DNA from 3 places in the Stenotrophomonas genospecies 5 genome. Region 2 is predicted to be linked to each of the others. Evidence: predicted binding sites of a transcription regulator. Region 2 holds the regulator's gene; each other region holds the start of a gene.
The links. The regulator HrcA, encoded in region 2, represses chaperone genes, less so after heat shock. The targets are predictions, from matches to a motif close to TTNGCACTCNNNNNNNNNGAGTGCNAA.
Positions count from the first base shown of each region.

Region 1: rpoH (RNA polymerase sigma factor RpoH) is a predicted target of HrcA. The motif match lies at 2,866-2,892, and genes of this name have one in related genera.
Region 3: ACX9OW_RS13135 (co-chaperone GroES) is a predicted target of HrcA. The motif match lies at 2,475-2,501, and genes of this name have one in related genera.

Region 1 covers NZ_JBTMUW010000001.1:2,898,526-2,902,828, reverse strand. The annotation lists gene ftsE (cell division ATP-binding protein FtsE) at 1-115, shown strand, start outside; gene ftsX (permease-like cell division protein FtsX) at 119-1,066, shown strand; gene ACX9OW_RS13345 (response regulator) at 1,074-1,916, shown strand; gene ung (uracil-DNA glycosylase) at 1,913-2,626, shown strand; gene rpoH (RNA polymerase sigma factor RpoH) at 2,904-3,779, shown strand; gene ACX9OW_RS13330 (RHS repeat domain-containing protein) at 4,208-4,303, shown strand, end outside.
Region 2 covers NZ_JBTMUW010000001.1:582,720-587,022, forward strand. The annotation lists gene ACX9OW_RS02880 (LysR family transcriptional regulator) at 1-371, shown strand, start outside; gene recN (DNA repair protein RecN) at 415-2,076, opposite strand; gene hrcA (heat-inducible transcriptional repressor HrcA) at 2,191-3,255, shown strand; gene grpE (nucleotide exchange factor GrpE) at 3,319-3,834, shown strand; gene dnaK (molecular chaperone DnaK) at 4,041-4,303, shown strand, end outside.
Region 3 covers NZ_JBTMUW010000001.1:2,853,243-2,857,545, forward strand. The annotation lists gene ACX9OW_RS13125 (hypothetical protein) at 1-267, opposite strand, end outside; gene groL (chaperonin GroEL) at 410-2,059, opposite strand; gene ACX9OW_RS13135 (co-chaperone GroES) at 2,141-2,428, opposite strand; gene ACX9OW_RS13140 (endonuclease) at 2,741-4,303, shown strand, end outside.

The DNA of each region.
Region 1 (4,303 bases), 2.3 Mb from region 2:
CGTGCTGGTGGTCAGCCACGACCTTCCCCTGCTGCGTCGCATGCGCAAGCGCGTGCTGATTCTCGACCACGGCCGGCTGGTGGACGACATCTCGCCGCAGGATCTGGCGGAGTAACGCATGGCGAAGAACGAAAACAGCGAAGCCGCCGCACCCTCGCGTCTCGGCGTGTGGTTCCAGCACCACGTGCACAGCGTGGTGTTCAGCCTGGGCCGCGCCTGCCGCAAGCCGTGGGCGACCCTGCTGACGGTGATGGTCATGGCGCTGGCGCTGGCACTGCCACTGGGCCTGTCGATCGCGCTGGACAACCTCAAGCATTTCGCCGGCAGCGTGCAGCAGTCGCGCGACATCAATGTCTTCCTCAAGGGCACGGTGGATGGCCCGGGTGCGTTGCGCCTGGCCGGCCAGCTGCGCGACCGCGATGACGTCGGCGAGGTGACCGTGCGCACGCCCGAGCAAGGGCTGCAGGAGCTGCGCGATGCCGGCCTTGGCGAGGCGATCGACGCGCTGAATGACAATCCGCTGCCTTCGCTGCTGGTCATCACCCCGGGGCAGGGCAAGGACGATGCGCGTCTGGCGCGTGCGCTGGAAAGCCTGCCCGAGGCCGATCTGGTGCAGCACGATGCGCTGTGGCGGCAGCGTCTGGATGCGTGGCTGGCGTTCGGCGCGCGGCTGGTACAGGTGCTTTCGGTGCTGCTCGGCGTCGGCGCTGCGCTGGTGGTCGGCAATACCGTGCGCCTCGACATCCAGGCACGGCGCGAGGAAATCGGCGTGCTGCAGCTGCTCGGCGCCAGCGATGGCTTCATCCGCCGGCCCTTCCTGTATCTGGGCGCCTGGTACGGGCTGGGCGCCGGCGCGGTGGCGCTGGCCCTGATCGGTGTTGCCGGCGCCGCCCTGCGCGCGCCGCTGGCTGACCTGTCACGCAGCTACGGCAGCCCGTTCGTGCTGCACGGCCTGGACCTGCTGCATGGCAGCCTGGTCCTGCTGGGCACGCTGCTGCTGGGGTGGCTGGGCGCGTGGCTGGTCACCGGCCACTTCCTCCGCCAGACCCGCCCGACCGACACCTGAGACCGGCATGCAACCGCAAGCGCTGAAGCACCTTGAAGGGCCCGCTACGCGGGTGATGGTGGTCGACGGTTCCAAACTGGTGCGCAAGCTGATCGCCGACGTGCTGCAGCGTGATCTGCCGGGCGTGGAGGTGATCGGCTGCGACAGCATCGAGGATGCCCAGCAGGCGCTGGCGCAGGGGCCGGTGGACCTGGTCACCACCTCGCTGACCCTGCGTGACGGTGACGGCCTGGCGCTGGCGCGGACGGTCCGCGAAGCTGCCGGCCAGGCGTACGTGCCGGTGATCGTGGTCTCCGGCGATGCGCAGCAGCATCTGGAGCAGCGGCGCTTCACCGAGTACGTCACCGACTATTTCGACAAGGCGCTGGGCCATGAGGCGCTGGCGACCTTCATCCGTGGCTATGTGCAGCCGCAGACCATTCCCGGGGCGACCATCCTCTACATCGAGGACAGCCGGGTGGTGGCGGAGGCGACCAAGCGCATGCTCGAACGCCAGCAGCTCAACGTGCTGCACGTGGTCAGTGCCGAAGAGGCCTTCACCCTGCTCACGGCCGAATCGCTGGGCCGCAGCCGCCACCGCATCGACCTGGTGTTGACCGACGTCACCCTGAAGGGCGAATTGAGCGGACGCGACGTGGTGCAGCGCGTACGCGTGGATTTCGGCTACGGCAAACGCCGACTGCCGGTGCTGGTGATGACCGGCGACGGCAATCCACACAACCAGACCGGGTTGCTGCAGGCCGGTGCCAATGATCTGGTGCTGAAGCCGATCGAGGAGCGCCTGCTGGTGACCAAGGTGCTGTTCCAGCTGCGCCTGGCCCGCTTGAACGATGGACCCCTGTTGCGATGACCGATGACGTAGTGGACACCCCGACGATCCAGCTGGAACCGAGCTGGAAGCAGCAGGTCGGCGATTACCTGTTGCAGCCGCAGATGCGCGAACTCTCCACCTTCCTGCGCCAGCGCAAGGCGGCCGGCGCGGCGGTGTTCCCGCCGGGGCCGCAGATCTTCGCGGCGTTCGACGCCACGCCGTTCGAACAGGTGAAAGTGGTGATCCTGGGCCAGGACCCGTACCACGGGCGCGGCCAGGCGCATGGACTGAGCTTCTCGGTGCCCGCCGGCGTTCCGGTGCCGCCATCGCTGCTGAACATCTACAAGGAGATCGAGGGCGACCTCGGCATCCCCCGTCCCGATCACGGCTGCCTGGTGCCGTGGGCGCAGCGCGGCGTGCTGCTGCTCAATGCCGTGCTGACGGTGGAGGAGGGCAGGGCCGGCGCCCACCAGGGCCGCGGCTGGGAAGGCTTCACCGACCACGTGGTGGATGTGCTCAACCGCGAACGCGAAGGCCTGGTGTTCATGCTCTGGGGGGCCTACGCGCAGCAGAAGGGCAAGGTCATCGATACCCGGCGCCACCGTGTGCTGAAAGCCCCGCATCCCTCGCCGCTGTCGGCCCATCGTGGCTTCCTCGGCTGCCGGCATTTCTCGATGGCCAACGACTATCTGCAGCGTCGCGGGCAGGCGCCGATCGACTGGTCGCTGCCGCCGCGCGCGGCGCTTTGACCTCCGCCGGCAGCCGGGCCTGAACACCGGGCAACGTTTCCTGGCCTGAATGGGCCTCCGGAACGGCCCGTTCAGCTCCGCTTGACCGGAATCGGTCGGTTCCCGGCAGGTAATTGGTTGAATTCCAAGGGATTGTGAATCCCGAAAAGCGCGCTCGCCACTGTCATCAAATCGCGCTACGGTAGGGCTCTGTTTGGGACCAGTGTTGCATCAATAGGATGCTGGAACTTTTTCCTCCTTTAGCAGTCCAAATCCCGGACTGCTAAGATGGGTGCCTATGAGCCAGAACACCTCTACTGCCCTTGTGGCAAACAATCTCCCGATTCCCAGTGCGCTCGGTTCGCTGGACGCCTACATCGGTGCCGTGCACCAGATCCCGGTGCTGTCGGTCGATGACGAACAGGACCTGGCCCGTCGCTTCCGCGACGGCAACGATCTGGACGCTGCCCGTGAGCTGGTGCATTCGCACCTGCGCTTCGTGGTGCACGTGGCCCGCGGCTACAACGGCTATGGCCTCGCCCTGGGCGACCTGATCCAGGAAGGCAACATCGGCCTGATGAAGGCGGTCAAGCGCTTCGACCCGGACATGGGCGTGCGCCTGGTCTCCTTCGCCGTGCACTGGATCCGTGCCGAGATGCACGAGTTCATCCTGAAGAACTGGCGCATCGTCAAGGTCGCCACCACCAAGGCGCAGCGCAAGCTGTTCTTCAACCTGCGCAAGTCGAAGACGCGCCTGGGCTGGATGAACGCCGCGGAAGTCAGCGCGGTGGCCAAGGATCTGAACGTGTCCGAGCGCGAGGTCATGGAAATGGAGTCGCGCCTGTCCGGTCGCGATATCGGTTTCGATGCGCCCAGCGACGAGGATGATGATCATGCGCCGCCGTCGCCGGCCGCATACCTGGTGGCCAACGATGAAGATCCGTCGATGGCCTACGAGCGTGCCGACAGCGAGGACAACCAGCTGCAGCTGCTGCGCGAAGGCATGGCCGAATTGGATGCGCGTTCGCGTGACATCATCCGCCGCCGTTGGCTGGATGCGGACAGCAAGGTGACGCTGCAGGAACTGGCAGACGAGTACGGCGTGTCGGCCGAACGCATCCGCCAGGTCGAGGCGAATGCCCTGAAGAAGATGAAGGCGCTGTTCACCGCGTAAGGCATGGATCTTAGGTTCGGTTTCTATCTCCGGCACCCGTTCTGATGAAAAGCCCCGGCGTTGGTCGGGGCTTTTCGTTTGGCCGGCATGGCAGTTAGTGATGCGGGCCGCTGATCGGGTGCTTCAGTAGTATCAGCCCATGGCTGGCACTCTTGCGCTGTCGGTAGCCGTTCAAGCCCTCGCGAGGTTTATAGCGAAGGGCCTGGCCCAATGCAGAATCCTCCCTTTGGCCTCAGTCCTGGAGTTGGACTCCGATGATTACCCTTCTGTGCTATGAATGCCAAGCCTTGCTTCAAGGCTCTTTCATGGATTGGAATGATGCGCAGGTTTGAGAGAACTGCAGGCGGTGTGTCGACCCGCTTCGGGGAATTGAAGATCGAACTCGCAAGCTTGGTGTCATAGGCGCCTGGCTGTGCTGCCTGCTGCTGATGGGCCTTGGCCTGTCACCATCCGCAATCGCCCAGACAACGATCACATACATTCACACTGATGCCCTCGGCTCGGTTGTGGCCGAAAGCGATGCC
Region 2 (4,303 bases):
GCAACGTCGACGACCTGCAGACGCACAACCGGCTGGACATCGGCCATGCGCGGGCGATGCAGGGGTGGCCGCTGCTGCAGGGCGGCCAGGTGCTGCGCGTGCCCACCAGCGGCAATGCGCGCGCCAGCAACGGCGATGCCCTGCGGCAGCTGGTGCTGGGAGGGCTCGGGCTGGCCCGGCTGGCCGCGTTCCAGGTCAGGGACGACATAGCGGCCGGGCGGCTGCTGCCGGTGCTGGAAGAGGCCAATCCCGGCGATCTGGAAGAGGTGCACGCGGTATTCCTGGGGCAGGGTGGCTATCTGCCGCTGCGGGTGCGTGCGTTCCTGGATTTCCTGGTGGAAACGGTGGATCTGGCGCGGCCGCTGGGGTGAACCTGCGGTGGGACGGACCGGGCGTCGCTCGACGCCGCCGGCGTCAGACCTGCAGCAGCTTGCGGGCGGCCGCGCGCGCTTCCTTGCTCACTTCGACGCCACCGAGCATGCGTGCCAGTTCTTCCTCGCGTGCCTTGAGGTCCAGCTTCTCCACCGCACTCTGGGTCATGCCTTCCACCGGTGCCTTGCTGACCCGGTAGTGGGCATGGCCCTTGGACGCGACCTGCGGCAGGTGGGTCACGCACAGCACCTGGCGCTTCTCGCCAAGGGCGCGCAGTTTCTGGCCGACGATGTCGGCCACCGCGCCACCGATGCCCGAGTCGACTTCGTCGAACACCATGGTCGGCACGGCGTCCAGGTCGAGCGCGGCCACTTCGATTGCCAGCGAGATGCGCGACAGTTCGCCACCCGAGGCCACCTTGCGCAGGGCGCGTGGTGGTTGACCGGCATTGGCCGCGACCAGGAACTCCACGCGTTCGGCGCCCTGCGGGTCGGGCTTGCCGCCGTCCTGGGGTTCCAGCTCGATCAGGAACTGGCCACCGCCCATGCCCAGCTCGGCGATGATGCCGGTGGTGGTGGTCGACAGCGCGGCCGCCGCACTGCGCCGGCTTGCGGTCAGTGCTTCGGCCTGCACCCGCCAAGCGGCCGCGGCCTTGTCGATCTCGCCGGCCAGGCGCTGCAGCCGTTCGTCGGCGCCGCGCAGCTGCTCCACTTCGGCATGCATGCGCTCGCGCTGCGCGCCCAGTTCGTCCATCGGCACGCGATGCTTGCGCGCAAGGTCGTGCAGGCGGCCGAGACGGCGCTCGTTCTCCTCGAACTGCTCGGGGTCGGCATCCAGGTCGTCGTGCACGCGGTCGAGCAGGGACAGGGCTTCGTGCAGCTGGATCGACGCGTTTTCGATCAGGCTGTCCACCTCGCCCAGGCGCGGGTCGTGTTCGATCAGCCGGGCCAGTTCGTGCCGCACCTGCTGCAGCTGATCCAGTGCCGAGCTGCCCTCGTCGCCGTTGAGCTGGTTGCTGGCGGCCTGGCAGGCGGTCAGCAGCGCGCTGGCATGGGCCTGGCGCCGATGGCTGGCGCCCAGCGCGAGGATCGATTCGGGCTCCAGATCCTCACGGTCCAGTTCGCGCAGCTGATGCTCGAGGAAACCGATACGGTCACTGACGTCGCCCTGTTGCGACAGCGCCAGGGATTCATCGACCAGTGCCTGCCAGGCGGCTGCGGCGCGGCGGACCTGACGGCGCTCTTCCTCGTTGCCGGCATAGGCATCGAGCAGGGCCAGCTGGGAAGGACGCGCCAGCAGGGCCTGCTGTTCATGCTGGCCGTGGATTTCCACCAGCAGCGCGGCCAGTTCGCCCAGCTGGGCGAGGGTGACCGGGCGGCCGTTGATCCAGGCCCGCGAACCGCCGTCGGCGCGGATCACGCGGCGCAGCTGGCACTGGTCCTCATCGTCCAGCTCGTTGTCGGCCAGCCACTGGCGTGCGGCCTGCAGATGCTCCAGCGCGAACTCGGCCGACAGCTCGGCACGGGCGGCACCGTGGCGGACCACGCCGCTGTCGGCGCGCAGGCCGGACAGGAAGCCCAGCGCGTCGACCATCAGCGACTTGCCGGCGCCGGTCTCGCCTGAAACCACGGTCATGCCAGGCCCGAATTCAAGTTCGGTAGCGCGGACGACGGCGAAATCCTTGATCGATAGGTGTCTGAGCATGGGTCTGGGGGTATCTGAGCCGCGCAACGCTAGCACGCGCACGCGGGCGGTCCAATGGCTTGCCAAGGTGATCCGGCGCCATTATCTAGTCTCCGTGTCTCACAGGTTGATTCCATGCACGGTTCCGCCGACCAACTCGCCCCGCGCGCGCGCCATCTGCTGCGCACGCTGATCGCGCGCCACATCCAGGATGGTGAGCCCGTGGGCTCGCAGACGCTGGCGCGCGTGGCCGGGCTGGAAGTCAGCCCGGCCACCATCCGCAACATCCTCGGCGACCTGGAGGACCTGGGCCTGCTGGCGTCGCCGCATACCTCCGCCGGGCGGATCCCGACCGCGCATGGCTACCGGGTGTTTGTCGACAGCCTGCTGCAGATGCAGCCGCCGGGCGAGGGCGAGCTGGCCCGCTTGCGCCAGGAACTGGCCGGTGGCGGCAGCACCCAGGCCCTGCTCGGCAGTGCCTCCGAGCTGCTGTCGGCGATGAGCCACTTCGTCGGCGTGGTCAGCGCGCCGCGGCGCGAGCAGTTCGCCTTCCGCCAGATCGATTTCGTGGCGCTGGACGGCCGCCGGGTGCTGGCGATCCTGGTGTTCGCCGACAACGAGGTCCAGAACCGGGTGATCGAAACCCGCCAGGACTTCGCCCCGGGCCAGCTGGAGCAGGTCGCCAATTACCTCAACGCCCATTTCGCCGGGCTGCCGCTGGCGGAGATCCGGACGCGCCTGCTGCTGGAACTGCGCGATGCCCGTTCCGAGCTGGAGCAGCTGCTGGCGCACAGCATCGAACTGGCCGAGCAGGCCCTGCAGCCCGCGGCCGACGACATGCTGGTGGCGGGCCAGACCCGCCTGATGGGGGTCCAGGACCTGTCCGACCTGGAGCGCCTGCGTGAACTGTTCGAGCTCTTTTCCAGCAAGCGCGAGATCCTGCAGCTGCTGGAGCGGACCATCCAGGCCCCGGGCGTGCGCATCTTCATCGGCGAAGAGACCGGGATGATGCCGCTGCAGGGCGTTTCGCTGGTGACCGCCCCGTATGCGGCCAATGGGCAGGTGCTGGGCGTGCTGGGGGTGATCGGGCCGAAGCGGATGGCCTACGACCGCATGATCCCGCTGGTACAGGCCACCGCCGACGTGCTGGGCGCGGCCTTTTCACCGACCGGGCGCGGATCCGGTGCCGCGGACGCTTGAAACGCAGCATCCCGCCCACACTAGGGTGGGTGGAGGCGGGGAGTGACCGCCAGGGACCCAGACATGAACCACGAACATCCAGATTTCGAATCCCAGCAGAGCGCCGCCGACGCGGCCGCCGCAGCAGGCGTCAATGACGAAGTGGAGCGCCTGCGCGCGGAAGTCGAGCAGGTCAGGGCCGATGCGCTGCGTGAGCGCGCCGACCTGGAGAACCAGCGCAAGCGCGTGGCCCGCGACATCGAGCAGGCCCGCAAGTTCGCCAACGAGAAGCTGCTGGGCGAACTGCTGCCCGTGTTCGACAGCCTGGATGCCGGCCTGAAGGCCGCCGGCGACGACCCGCACCCGCTGCGCGAGGGCCTGGAGCTGACCTACAAGCAGCTGCTGAAGGTCGCCGCCGACAACGGCCTGGTCCTGATTGACCCGACCGGCCAGCCGTTCAACCCGGAGCACCACCAGGCGATCAGCCAGGTGCCGGCCCCGGACGCCGCCCCGGGCAGCGTGGTGACCGTGTTCCAGAAGGGCTATCTGCTCAACGAGCGCCTGCTGCGGCCGGCGCTGGTGGTGGTGGCCGCCGACTGAGCGGTCGATCCGGGAGCGGCCGCCGGGCATGGCCCGGTGCTACCCCCGGATCGTCATCGCCGGGCCATGCCCGGCGAACCTTGAACGGCTGAACACAGCGTTCGGGAGATGGCTTGAATGTTCCACGAGCCTCCCCCACATCCCATTCATCCACCGGCCGAGCGGCCGGACTGACATCCACACAGCATTTCTCAGGAGTCTCCCCCATGGGCAAGATCATTGGTATCGACCTCGGCACCACCAACTCGTGCGTGGCGATCATGGACGGCGGCAAGGCCCGCGTCATCGAGAATTCGGAAGGCGATCGCACCACCCCGTCGATCGTCGCCTACACCAAGGACGGCGAAGTCCTGGTCGGTGCCTCGGCCAAGCGCCAGGCGGTGACCAACCCGAAGAACACCTTCTACGCGGTGAAGCGCCTGATCGGCCGCAAGTTCACCGACGCCGAGGTGCAGAAGGACATCGCCCA
Region 3 (4,303 bases), 2.3 Mb from region 2:
CGCCAATTTGGTAATCGCCGTAACAACGTTGCCGCGCGCCGAGCCATGCTCTTTCGTTGCCAAAAGACCAGCGCGTCCGAGCCGCGCCACAGTGCCCGGATGCGCATAGATACCGCGCTCAAGACGCTCAAGCTGGTGGCTCTCAACCAAGGCCCGCAAGGCTTCAGTGACCTGCGTACGTCCACCCAGATCATTGAACTCGGAACGCAAGAAAACCCCCGGCCTAGCAGGGTCAATCTGGCGCAGGATCCGGCCCTTGATATCCATGTAACCATGCTAGCACATCCGAATTAAGGCGCCATGTATCAATAACTTAAGCATCATCCAGGCGTCCGGCCTGCCCCCAGCCGCCCACAAAAAAAACCCCGCCTTGCGGCGGGGTTTTTCACTTCATCGGGAACAGCGGACCTTAGAAGTCCATGCCGCCCATGCCACCCATGCCGCCCATGCCACCGGCGCCGCCCAGGGCCGGCTCGTCCTTCTTCGGAGCTTCGGCAACCATGGCTTCGGTGGTGATCATCAGGCCAGCGATCGAGGCCGCGTTCTGCAGCGCCGAACGGGTCACCTTGGTCGGGTCCAGGATGCCGAACTGCAGCATGTCGCCGAACTCACCGGTGGCGGCGTTGTAGCCGAAGCTGCCGCTGCCTTCCTTGACCTTGTTGACGATGACGGACGGCTCTTCGCCGGCGTTGGCGACGATCTCGCGCAGCGGGGCTTCCATCGCGCGCAGGGCGATCTGGATGCCGTGGTTCTGGTCTTCGTTGGCGCCCTTCAGGCCGGCCAGCGCGGTGACCGCACGGACCAGTGCAACGCCGCCGCCCGGAACCACGCCTTCTTCAACGGCTGCACGGGTAGCGTGCAGGGCGTCGTCGACGCGATCCTTCTTTTCCTTCATTTCGATTTCGGTGGACGCACCCACCTTGATCACGGCAACGCCGCCGGCCAGCTTGGCCACGCGTTCCTGCAGCTTCTCGCGGTCGTAATCCGAGGAGGTGTCCTGGATCTGGGTCTTGATCTGCGCAACGCGCGATTCGACCGCAGCCTTGTCGCCCACGCCGTCGATGATGGTGGTGTTCTCCTTGGAGACCTGCACCTTCTTGGCGCGGCCCAGGTCCTTGATGGTGGCCTTCTCCAGCGACAGGCCCACTTCTTCGGAGATCACGGTGCCGCCGGTCAGCACGGCCATGTCTTCCAGCATCGCCTTGCGACGGTCGCCGAAGCCCGGGGCCTTCACGGCCACGACCTTGACGATGCCACGGATGGTGTTGACCACCAGGGTCGCCAGCGCTTCGCCTTCGACTTCCTCGGCCACGATCAGCAGCGGCTTGCCGGCCTTGGCGACGCCTTCCAGCACCGGCAGCAGGTCACGGACGTTGGAGATCTTCTTGTCGTGCAGCAGGATGAACGGGTCATCCAGGTCAGCGGTCTGCGACTGCTGGTTGTTGATGAAGTACGGGGACAGGTAGCCGCGGTCGAACTGCATGCCCTTGACCACGTCCAGCTCGTTGTCCAGGCCCGAGCCTTCTTCAACGGTGATCACGCCTTCCTTGCCGACTTCCTTCATCGCGTCAGCGATGATCTGGCCGATCGACTCGTCCGAGTTGGCCGAGATGGTGCCGACCTGGGCGATCGCCTTGTCGTCAGCGGTCGGCTTGGAGATGTTCTTCAGCTCGGTGACGGCAGCCACGACGGCCTTGTCGATACCGCGCTTGAGGTCCATCGGGTTCATGCCGGCAGCAACGGCCTTGGCGCCTTCGCGGATCAGGGCCTGGGCCAGCACGGTGGCGGTGGTGGTGCCGTCGCCGGCGTCGTCGTTGGTGCGCGAAGCAACTTCCTTCACCATCTGCGCGCCCATGTTCTCGAACTTGTCAGCCAGTTCGATTTCCTTGGCGACGGAGACGCCGTCCTTGGTGATGGTCGGGGCGCCGAAGCTCTTCTCGAGCACGACATTGCGGCCCTTCGGGCCGAGGGTGGCCTTGACGGCATTGGCGAGAACGTTGACGCCGCGCACCATGCGCGAACGGGCGTCTTCACCGAAACGGATATCCTTGGCAGCCATTGCAATTACCTCATTGGTCGCGCCGGGCCGTGCCCGGCGGCTGGGATGTGGGGATCAGGTTGAAACAGGTCGCGGCGGGGCTCAGCCGATGACGGCGAGCACGTCGTCTTCGCGCAGGACCTTGTACTCGACGCCTTCGCTCTTGTACGAGCTGCCGGCGTACTGGCCGTAGATGACCTTGTCACCGACCTTCAGGGACGGCGCGCGCACGCTGCCGTTGTCCAGCGGCTTGCCGGGGCCGACGGCCACGACTTCACCCTTGGTGGACTTTTCCTTGGCCGAGTCGGGGATGACGATGCCACCGGCGGAGATTTCGTCGGCTTCGATCGGCTTGACCACAACGCGGTCGTGCAGCGGCTTGATGCTCATAGGAGACCTCTTAAGTGATTGATTGGTCTAAAAAAGTCCGGCGATGTTAGCACTCGCACCAGGCGAGTGCCAGAACCGCACGTGAAGAAACCCGACAAGGTCGGGAGCACGGCAGAGATGGAGCCCCCCGGGAGGCTTTCAAGGGGCGTCGCGAAAAAAGTTTCCGCGCCGGACGCTGCGGCAGTGCGGTGGGGTGGCCCCGAATTAGGTGACCAACGTCGCACTGTCAGATATCTGACGTTCATTTACGACAAAGTGTCACTGGATCGGCCTTAGGCTCGGCCGCGCATTCCCAATCACAAGGAGTCGTCGATGCGATTGCTGTCCCTGCTCGCCACCGCCTGCGTGCTGGCCCTGGCCACCGCGCCGGCCCAGGCCGAGGTCTTCATCAACGAACTGCATTACGACGACAGCACCGCAGCCGGTGACGTCGGCGAGGCGATCGAGGTCGTGGCCACCGCCGGCGAGGATCTGTCCGGCTATCGGCTGTATCTCTATAACGGCAGCACGCCGTCGGCCGCTTCGGTGTACGCCAACACGGCCGTCCCTGCCGGCAGCGCCGCCGGGTGCGGCAGCGCCACCCTGGCCGTGGTCAGCTATCCGACCAACGGCATCCAGAACGGTCCCAACGACGGCATCGCGCTGGTCGACGCCAGCGGCAAGGTGGTCCAGTTCCTCAGCTATGAGGGCACGATCACTGCCTCCGGCGGTCCTGCCGCAGGCATGACCAGCCAGAACATTCCGGTGGCCGAGACCAACAGCACGGCCCCTGGCACCTCACTGCAGCTGACGGGCAGCGGCAGCCAGTACGCCCACTTCACCTGGGCCGAATCGGCGACGCACACCTTCGGCAGCTGCAACAACGGCCAGACCTTCAGCGGTGAGGGTACGCCCGGTCCCAATACGCCGCCATCGGTGTCCACCACCACCCCCGCCCAGGGCAGCAGCACGTTCCCGGCCGCGGCCGATCTGGAAGTGGTGTTCAGCGAGACGGTGAACCTGGCCAGCGGCGCCTTCGCGCTGAGCTGCGGCGCCTCCGGCAGCGTACCGCTGACCCACCCGGCCAGCGGCAGGAGCGTGAAGCTGTCCACCAACACCGCGCTGGTGGCCGGTGAGGCCTGCCGCTTCGACATCCGCGCCGCGCGCATCACCGACCTGCAGGGCGCGCATCCGGCTGCCGACAGCCGCATCGCCTTCACCGTGGCCAGCGCCACGGGCAACCCCGATCCGGGCAATCCCGGCGTACCGGCGGGCTACTACTCCAGGGTCAACACCTCCAGCCCGAGCCAGCTGCGCTGCTCGCTGCACGCGACCATCAAGGGCCACACCGCCTATCCGTACAGCGGGTCGGGCACCAGCACCTGGACCATCCTGGAGATCGCCGACGAGGATCCGAACAATCCCAACCGCATCCTCGATGCCTATCGCAACCGCAGCTACGCCAAGGTCAGCGATCGCGCTGGCACGGGCAGCGGCCTGACCTACAACCGCGAGCACACCTGGCCGAACTCGCTGGGCTTTGCCAGCACCACCGGCGACAAGGGCCTGCCGTACGCGCCCTACACCGACACCCACATGCTGTACCTGACCGATGCGCAGTGGAATGCCGACCGCGGCAACAAGCCGTTCGGCAAGTGCGATGCCAACTGTGGCGAGCGCGCCACCGAGGCCAACAACGGCCATGGCGGCGGCAGCGGCGGCTACCCGGGCAATTCCAACTGGGTGCGCACGCCGGACGGCAACACCGGCACCTTCGAGGTGTGGGGCCATCGCAAGGGCGACATGGCGCGCGCGGTGATGTACATGGCGATCCGCTACGAGGGCGGCAAGGATGCAGCCACCGGCCAGTCCGAGCCGGACCTGGAGCTGACCGAC